4 regions of the Arthrobacter sp. 10T413_2 genome follow, and region 2 is predicted to be linked to each of the others. Evidence: predicted binding sites of a transcription regulator. Region 2 holds the regulator's gene; each other region holds the start of a gene.

Region 1 (2,197 bases), on a different contig from region 2:
TGATCGAGTGCCTCACGGACAACAAGAACCGCGCCGCCTCCGAGGTCCGCCTCGCCATTTCCCGCAACGGCGGCACGATCGCGGACCCCGGTTCGGTCAGCTACCTCTTCAGCCGCAAGGGCGTCGTCTCGCTGCCGAAGAACGGCCTGAGCGAGGACGACGTCCTGATGGCCGTCCTCGACGCCGGTGCCGAGGAAGTCAAGGACAACGGCGACACCTTCGAGATCCACTCSGAGCCCACCGACCTGCAGGCCATCCGTGACGCGCTCAAGGAAGCCGGGATCGAATACGACACCGACGAGGCCGAGTTTGTGCCMTCGATGCAGGTGCCGCTTGACCTCGACGCCGCCAAGAAGTTCATGAAGCTCGTCGATGCCCTGGAGGAACTCGACGACGTCCAGAACGTCTACAGCAACGCCGACCTCAGCGACGAAGTGCAGGCCGCACTGGAAGCCGAGTGACGCTGTCACGTCGTCGTGATTTCGAGGCCCGGTCTTGACGGCCCCAGCGTGACGCTGCGCGTCCTGGGCGTTGACCCGGGCCTCACCCGTTGCGGCATCGGAGTGGTTGACGTCGAAAAGAACCGGCGCGCCACGATGGTGGCGTTCGGCGTCGTGGGATCCTCGCCCGAGGAGAGCCTGGACCAGCGGCTGCTCGTCATCGCAACCTCGATCGACGAGTGGCTGGACACCTACGAACCGCACGTCCTCGCCGTTGAACGGGTTTTTTCCCAGCTCAACGTCAGCACCGTCATGGGGGTGGCCCAGGCCTCCGGCGTGGTCATCGCGGCCGCCGCGCGCCGCGGCATCCCGGTGGCGCTGCACACGCCGTCGGAAGTCAAGGCCGCCGTCACGGGAAGCGGCACCTCCAACAAAGACGCCGTCACCAAGCTGGTGACCAAGATCCTCCGGCTGGACGCGCCGCCGCGCCCGGCCGACGCCGCCGACGCCCTCGCCCTGGCCATCACCCACGCCTGGCGTGCCGGGAGCGGCACTTCCACCAAGGATGCGGTGAACACGGGGCCGGGMAGCCAGTCCCTCACCCCMGCCCAGCGCGCATGGGCCGACGCCGAGGCAAAAGCGCGCCGTGCGCGCTGAATGTCCGCGGCGCTTGCTAGGCTATTCGTAGATATGTTCGGATAACYGGGTTGCCCTTCCTTGATATGCCCGGTTTCGCTGTAACCCCAGGAGCCCGGCTTTGATCAGTTTTCTTCGCGGAACCGTAGCGCATGTTGGCCTGTCCTCCGCCGTGATCGACCTCAACGGGGCCGGCATGAGCGTCAACGCCACGCCGCAGACCCTCAGCAGCCTCCGGGTGGGGGACGAAGGCAAGCTGTTCACGTCCCTGATCGTGCGCGAGGACTCGCTGACGCTCTTCGGCTTCGGGAGCGACGACGAGCGGGAAGTGTTCGATGTCCTGCTCAGCGTCAGCGGCGTCGGACCCCGCCTCGCCCTGGCCGTGCTGGCCGTCCATGAACCCGAGGCCATCCGGGTGGCCGCCCACTCCGGCGACGGCAAGGCCTTCACGAAGGTCCCCGGCATCGGACCCAAGGTGGCCGGCCGGATCGTGCTGGAACTCGCCGGCAAGCTCGTACCGCACGGCACCGCGGGTGCGTCGGTCCCGTCGGTGTCCGCCGAGTCCGTCTGGAAGCCCCAGGTCATCGCGGCGATGACCAGCCTGGGCTGGTCCGAAAAGGATGCCGCCGCCAGCATCGACAAATCCCTCGCCGATTCCCCCGATCTGGCCGCCAACGGCAACGTGGCGGAAATCCTCCGCGCAACCCTGCGGTGGCTGGGCCAGGACGGCGCCCGCGCCGGGAACCGGGTAGGCGCGCGTGGCTGAGCCGTCGATTGTCACCGGGGGAGAGGAGCCGGAGGAGCGCGCCATCGAAGCCGCCCTGCGGCCCAAGAACCTCCACGACTTCGTCGGCCAGCACCGCGTCCGGAAGCAGTTGTCCCTTGTCCTGGAGGCCTCGCGCATGCGCGGCCGCAGCGCGGACCACGTGTTGCTTTCGGGTCCGCCGGGCCTGKGCAAGACGACACTGTCCATGATCATCGCCGCCGAAATGAACGTTCCGCTGCGKATCAGCAGCGGGCCGGCCATCCAGCACGCCGGCGACCTCGCGGCCATCCTGTCCTCGCTCTCCGAGGGCGAAGTCCTGTTCCTGGACGAAATCCACCGCATGTCCCGGCCGGCA
Region 2 (2,197 bases):
CTCCCAGCCGGACGAGACCGCGCCGGCCTTGATCAATGTGGCCCCGTTGAGCGTCGCGGGGCGGCTGCGTGAAGGACTGTTCGCGGACCACACCGTCATACTGACATCGGCCACGCTCGCCATCGGGGCGGCGTTCGAGCCGGCCGCCGGAGGCCTCGGTCTGGTCGGCAGCGGCGCCCCGAGCTGGACCGGCGTCGACGTCGGGTCCCCCTTCGACTATCCGAAGCAKGGCATCCTCTATGTCGCCCAGCACCTGCCCAAGCCCGGCCGCGGCTCGTCCCCGGAGGCCCTGGACKAACTCGAGAAACTGATCCGTGCCTCCGGCGGCGGGGCCCTGTGCCTGTTTTCCTCCCGGCGGGCGGCGGAGGAGGCCTCCGAGGCGATKCGGCCGCGGCTGGGCCTCAGCATCCTGTGCCAGGGGGAGTCGAGCATGACAGCGCTCGTGCGGCAGTTTGCCGACGAGCCGGACACATGTTTGTTCGGCACGATGTCCCTGTGGCAGGGCGTCGACGTTCCCGGAGTGTCCTGCCGCCTGGTGGTCATTGACAGGATTCCGTTCCCGCGGCCGGACGACCCGCTCATGACAGCACGTTCCCGTGCGGTGGCGCAGGCCGGGGGCAACGGCTTCATGTCCGTCTCGGCCACGCACGCCGCAATCCGCCTGGCGCAGGGCGCCGGCCGGCTGATCCGCTCGACCTCGGACAAGGGGGTGGTGGCGGTGCTGGATTCGCGGCTGTCCACGGAGCGCTACGGCGKGTTCCTCCGCGCCGCGCTTCCGCCGTTCTGGCCCACCACGGATCCTTCGATCGCCRTGGCCGCMTTGAAGCGGCTGGCGAAGGACTCCGGAAAGAACTAAAAGCAGGGGMCGGAGCCGCGGCTCCGGCCCCTGGTAGCCGTCCCGGGGATGGCTACCCCGGGAGGCCTGCCACGGGGTGGCTACAGGGAGCGGAGCACCGAGACGACCTTGCCCATGATCACGGCGTGGTCGCCGAGGATGGGCTCGTACTGGGTGTTTTGCGGCAGCAGCCACGTGTGGCCGTCGCGCTGGCGGAACGTCTTGACCGTTGCTTCATCATCGAGCAGCGCGGCCACGATGTCGCCGTTCACGGCGTCACCCTGGCGGCGGACAACCACCCAGTCGCCGTCGCAGATGGCGGCATCGATCATCGAGTCGCCGGCCACCTTGAGCATGAAGAGTTCGCCGTGGCCCACCAGCTGGCGCGGCAGCGGCATGACGTCCTCCACCACCTGGTCGGCGAGGATCGGTCCGCCGGCCGCGATGCGTCCGACAAACGGCACCATTGCCGTGTCGGTGGCGCTGGCGAGTTCGGTCACGGAGAGACCACCGACGGCGCGAAGGCCGCTGGACTTCTCGACGCCCGAAATGGCCCTCGTCCCCTCGTCCAGGGTCAGCGGCATGAGCACTTCCATGGCCCGTGGACGCTTTGGGTCCCGACGCAGGTACCCGAGCTTTTCAAGTTGGGACAGCTGATGGGTAACGCTCGACAAGCTGGCGAGTCCGACGGTGTCGCCKATTTCGMGCATGGACGGCGGGTAGCCGTTGTCACTGACGGAGCGCTGGATCGTTTCCAGGATCTTCTTCTGCCGGACGGTCAGGCTCTTGGGGGCCCGTGCAGGCTGGGCGCTCCGTGAGCCGGCCCGGCCGCCGGTGGCTGGTGCTGCCATGTTCGCCAACGCCTTTCCGTTCCACCCGGCCGCCGTGGCTGCTGTCACCGGGAACTTCCGGCCTGAAATGTCAGACCCTCCTGATCAACTGCCGATGAACGAGTTCACAAGCTGTTGTTCTTTCCCTCAAAAGTAGGCCAGCGGCAGAGCTTTTTCAAACATTTGTTCTAGCGAGTCTCGACATCGTTCGTTACTAAGTGCTAAAACAGAACTAGCAAAGTTCGAATATGTGTTCGATTTAGGATTTTCGACTCGGGCGCATTCTTCGGTTCTATGTTCGAAGGTTCGGTCGGTTGGCGGCGAGTACGTGGAGTACGCCGGGCGGCACCGTATGGTCCAGGAGGGCTCAGTTCATGTCAGCATCAAGCGCGTTTCACAGCACTTTTGATCACAGCGTTACGGACCGCGAGGTCACCCGGCAGCCGAAGCAGGCGCCGCTGCGGCTCACCCGGCGCGGACGGTTCGTCTTCTTCGGGATCCCGCTAATCCTGCTGGCAGCGCTCATCTTGTC
Region 3 (2,197 bases), on a different contig from region 2:
TCAGAGCTGGTGCGCACCAGCTGACGGATAATGGCAACGCCTGCCGTGGCGTTGTCGTACGGATCCAGCAAGTTCAGCTTGCGGCCCACCAGCTCCGAGGCCCACTCGCCCGAGGACGGGATGACCTGCATGGTGCCGATCGCGTTGGCCGGGGACACTGCGCGCTKGTTGAAGCCTGATTCCTGGTAGGCGAAGGCCAGGGCCAGGCTGGCGTCGACGCCCATGCGCCGTGCCGTGTCCGCCACGATCGACTTCATCTGTTCGCGTGTGGGGACCGGGGAAGCGTTGAGCAGCGCCTTGTTCTGGTTGGCCGAGCTGACCACCGCAGCCGGGTACGTGAACMCGAGGAACGTGCTGGGCACGAGCGGCGTCGTTGCGGCAGGCTGGGTTGCGGCAGGCGTCGTCGAGGACGGGGAGATGGTGGACGCGCCGGGGATGACGAGTTTCTGGCCCGGGTAGATAATGCTCGACATCGTCAGCCGGTTGRCGGACAGGACGTCGGAGAGCCGGACGCCGTTGCGGGCCGCGATGCCGGAGAGGGTGTCCCCGGACTTGATGGTGTAGGAACCGGAGCCGGCCGGCGCCGTTGCGGGCTTCGACGGGGCTGCCGGGGCCGGTGCCGCGGGAGCGGACGGCGCCTGCGTGCTGGAACCGCCGCTGACCTTGACCTTCTGGCCGGGATAGATGATGGAGCCCATGCCGAGCCCGTTCCACTTGAAGACCTCGGACAGCCCAACGCCGTGGCGGGCGGCGATGGCGCTCAGGGTGTCGCCGGGCTTCACCACGTAGACGCTGGCCTGGGCTGACGTCACTGAGGCGGAAGCGCCCGGCTTTGAAGCGGCCGGCTTTGAAATGGCCGGCGCGGCCGCCGTCGAACCCGTGAGCTTGATCTTCTGCCCGGGGTAAATGATCGTGTTGGCCTGCAGGTTGTTTAGCTTGAGCACGGCGTAGGTGTCCAGGCCGTAGCGGCCGGCAACGGCGCTGATGGTGTCGCCGCKGGCGATCGTGTATTGGGCGGGAACCGCCGACTGCGCCGGCCGCAGGGCGCTGGGCAGGGTGACCGGAACGGAAGCGGCGGGGATCACTGCCGCCTTGAGGGACGTGGCCACCTCAGCTTTTGCCTGGGCGCGCATGGCGGCCGCGAGGGTTGCCGGGACGGCACGCGCACGGGGTTCGGCAACCGCAGGCTGGGCGATCGCCAGGGAGGAAAGCACGACGGCGGGAAGCGCCGCCGTCGTCGCCGCGATCAGCGGCAGGCTGGGCCTCGGGTGGTGCTGTGGCGCACGTGAGGTTGTCATTGGAAAGATCCTCTTCTCAGCGGCAACGCTGCGGTCAGGCCGGTACAACTGGTGTTACCAGTGTGACAAAAGTTATTTCTGTTACAAATGTGATCTATGTGAATGTCTCATGAATTGGCAATTCGCACAAGAACTGTTTGATATGCCGCAAAGCGATTTTCGCCGTGTCGGCACGTCGGCCTCCGCACGGAGTTGCGTCGGAGACCCCTGGGAGCCCTTTGTCAGTCCCTTGTACGGATCCCGTTGGTCCGGCCGGAGTGCCCGGGGAGTCCCGTCGGAGTTCCGGGAAGTCCCGTCGGGACTTCGGGTGGAGCGGCGCGGCATTCCCGGCATGGCCGGCTGGCTAGGACGGGCTGGGTTTTACCCGGACCCCGACTAGGCGGCGGGGCCCCCGCCGTGGCAATCTTTATCCGTGAGTAATGTAGAAAGCCTCGTGGGCGAATGGCTGCCCCTGCCCGATGTCGCACAGCTTCTRAACGTATCTATTACCAAGGTCCATGCACTTCTGGACGAGCGTGCGCTGGCGGCCGTGAGAATCGGCGACCGGCGCATCCGGTCCGTACCGGCGGCTTTCATCCAGGACGGCCACKCTGTGGAGAGCCTGAAGGGYACCATCGTTGTCCTCTCGGACGCCGGATACTCGGACGAGGAACTGATCAGCTGGCTCTTCACTCCGGATGAATCCCTGCGAGGCCGGCCGATCGATGCCCTCCGTGAGGGCCGCAAGACAGAAATCCGCCGCCGGGCCCAGTCCCTGGCCTGGTAGCAGCACCCTGGCGGTCGTGCACTGATCGCACGGGCAGCCTCAAGAAGCCGGTCGTCTTCACCACTGGCAGTCCTGTTTAGCACGTATTTAACACTTATTTAATACGTCTTAACACGTATCTAACACGTCGTGT
Region 4 (2,197 bases), on a different contig from region 2:
GGTCGCCCCGGCCGGGATCACCGAGACCGTCCCGTCGTCCTGGTTCGTCACGAACGCGGTGCCGTCCTTCGTGACCGCCACTTCCACCGGACCGGCCCCGACCGTGACAGTGCGGTCCACCGTCGATCCCCTGGGCGCGATGATCGACACGGTGCGTTCGGCAGGGTTCGGAACGAAGAGCGTGCCGTCGGGTTCGGCGGCGATCAGATGGTTCCCGCGCGACACCGGAATGCTCCGGGCGACAGCCGCCGCTCCGGCAGGGATGACGCCCACCGTGTCCTGGCCCGTRGCACTGTCTCGTTGGGCCACGTACAGGGTGCCGTCCGGGGCCAGTGCGATCCCGGAGACATTGTTGCCTGTGCTGATGGTGCGGGAGGGTTGGGGCGCTCCCGGCGGTATCACCCGGACGCCGCCGGCCGCGCCGTAATTTCCCACGTACGCAGTGCCGTCAGCACCAACCGCCACCCCGACCGGTGTCCCGCCGACGTCGAGAACCTCCGCAGAGGCCGCGGCCGGTGCCGCTCCCAGAAAAAGGACCGCTCCCACGGCGGCAGCAGTCCTCAGGCTTTGATGCTTCACTCGTTTCTACCCCCATAGATGTGCCGTGCACCGTGGCGCTGCAGTGCCGGTTCAGGAAGCCTACCCCGCGGTGTCCGTGAGTTCTGGCCTGCGCAGTCCACCGCGCCATCATGCATCCGGTGCAATGCCGCAAGGAATGGGTTTTGTCGCCACTCCGACGTAGACTGGCGTTATTCGAAGATATGTTCGAATAACGTGAATGCAATGGCGTGAATGCAATGGCGTGAATGCACTGGCGTGAAAGCGGGGACTGGGCCGGCTCCAGCCCGGACTGGGTCGGGAGGGCAACGTGGGCATGTTCAGCGAGTCCGTGAATGTTGCCTGCACGCCCTCCGGGCAGCCCCTGCGKCTCGACTGGGCGGGCCGGCACTACACGGTCTGCGCGGAACCGGTCCGCTGGTATGAACGCCGCCAGTGGTGGACGGAGGAAAGCCGGGCGCCCCTCGGGAGCGGTCCGGGCCTGGTGGACCACGAGATCTGGCGGGTCCAGGTGCGTGCCGCCGGGGAGGACGCGGCGGAGCCCACCCTCACCCTTGACCTGAGCCGGCACGTCAGCAGCGGCCGGTGGCGGCTCGTGCGAATCCACGACGCCCTGCAGCCCCACCGGAAGTCCGAAACAGCATGAGCTTCACCCATCTGCACGTCTCCACCGCCTTCAGCGCCCACTACGGCGTCTCATGGCCGGAGGAGCTGGTTGCGGCCGCAGCCTCGGACGGTGCCACAGCGCTGGCCTGCACGGACCGTGACGGGCTGTACGGAACCGTCAAGCACCTGAAGGCGTGCATGGCCGCCGGGCTGGACGCGATCGTCGGGGTGGACCTCGCGGTCTTTGACGACGACGGCGACCTCCGCACCCAGCTCGGGGGACGCGTCGTCGTGCTGGCGCACGGGCACAACAACGGCGCCGGTTACCGGGCGCTGTGCCGGCTGATCTCCGACGCCCATGCCCGCACCACGGGCAAGGCGCAGGGAGCGGTTCCGGTGGCCGTCACCCGGGCCGAACTGGCCTCCCGCATCCTGGACCCGGAAACCCTGCAGCCGGTCCTGACGGTGCTGATCGGTCCGGACTCCGACGTCGGCCGTGCCATGGGCGGCCGGCGGTACCTGCGGCCCCGCACCCTGTTCAAACGCTGGCTGGACGCCATGCCCCCCGGGACGCTGGCGGCGGAAGTCGTTTCCCAGCTCAGCCCGCCCGGGGAACCGCTGAGCACCGCCCACGCGGTGCGCATGCTCAAACTCGCCGCGGAACACGGGGTGCCTGCCGTGCTGAGTAACGCCGTGCGGTATGTCGCCGAGGACGGCGCGGCCACCGCCGACGTGCTGGACTCCGCCCGGACGCTCAAATCCCTGCCCGAGCTCTCCGCCGCCCCGCTGCTGCAGCCCAACGGGCAGGGCTGGCTCAAATCGGCGGCCCGKATGCTCGAACTGGCCAAGGAGATCATCCACGCCGCCGGGTACGGCACGGCGGACCTCAAAAGGCTCCTCGCCCAGACCGAGGCGCTCGCGGACCGCTGCCGCATGGACCCCGTGGCCGACATGGGCTGGAAGCAGCCCGTGGTCCCGGAAGCGTCCGTGATTGGGATCGCCGGCGACGCGCTCGCAGAGCTGACCCTGCGCT

What was found. The regulator LexA, encoded in region 2, represses DNA repair genes until DNA is damaged. The targets are predictions, from matches to a motif close to TCGAACANNTGTTCGA.
Region 1: ruvA (Holliday junction branch migration protein RuvA) is a predicted target of LexA. The motif match lies at 1,123-1,138, and genes of this name have one in related genera.
Region 3: AC1DBQ_RS10800 (LysM peptidoglycan-binding domain-containing protein) is a predicted target of LexA. The motif match lies at 1,424-1,439, and genes of this name have one in related genera.
Region 4: AC1DBQ_RS09740 (DUF6504 family protein) is a predicted target of LexA. The motif match lies at 754-769, and genes of this name have one in related genera.

The regions. Positions count from the first base shown of each region.
Region 1 covers NZ_JBFTHK010000045.1:1,611-3,807, reverse strand. The annotation lists gene AC1DBQ_RS09670 (YebC/PmpR family DNA-binding transcriptional regulator) at 1-461, shown strand, start outside; gene ruvC (crossover junction endodeoxyribonuclease RuvC) at 510-1,097, shown strand; gene ruvA (Holliday junction branch migration protein RuvA) at 1,198-1,842, shown strand; gene ruvB (Holliday junction branch migration DNA helicase RuvB) at 1,835-2,197, shown strand, end outside.
Region 2 covers NZ_JBFTHK010000047.1:23,273-25,469, reverse strand. The annotation lists gene AC1DBQ_RS10055 (ATP-dependent DNA helicase) at 1-856, shown strand, start outside; gene lexA (transcriptional repressor LexA) at 937-1,686, opposite strand; gene AC1DBQ_RS10045 (LysM peptidoglycan-binding domain-containing protein) at 2,040-2,197, shown strand, end outside.
Region 3 covers NZ_JBFTHK010000053.1:8,866-11,062, reverse strand. The annotation lists gene AC1DBQ_RS10800 (LysM peptidoglycan-binding domain-containing protein) at 1-1,298, opposite strand, end outside; gene AC1DBQ_RS10795 (Rv2175c family DNA-binding protein) at 1,711-2,064, shown strand.
Region 4 covers NZ_JBFTHK010000045.1:19,935-22,131, reverse strand. The annotation lists gene AC1DBQ_RS09745 (Vgb family protein) at 1-579, opposite strand, end outside; gene AC1DBQ_RS09740 (DUF6504 family protein) at 869-1,204, shown strand; gene AC1DBQ_RS09735 (DNA polymerase III subunit alpha) at 1,201-2,197, shown strand, end outside.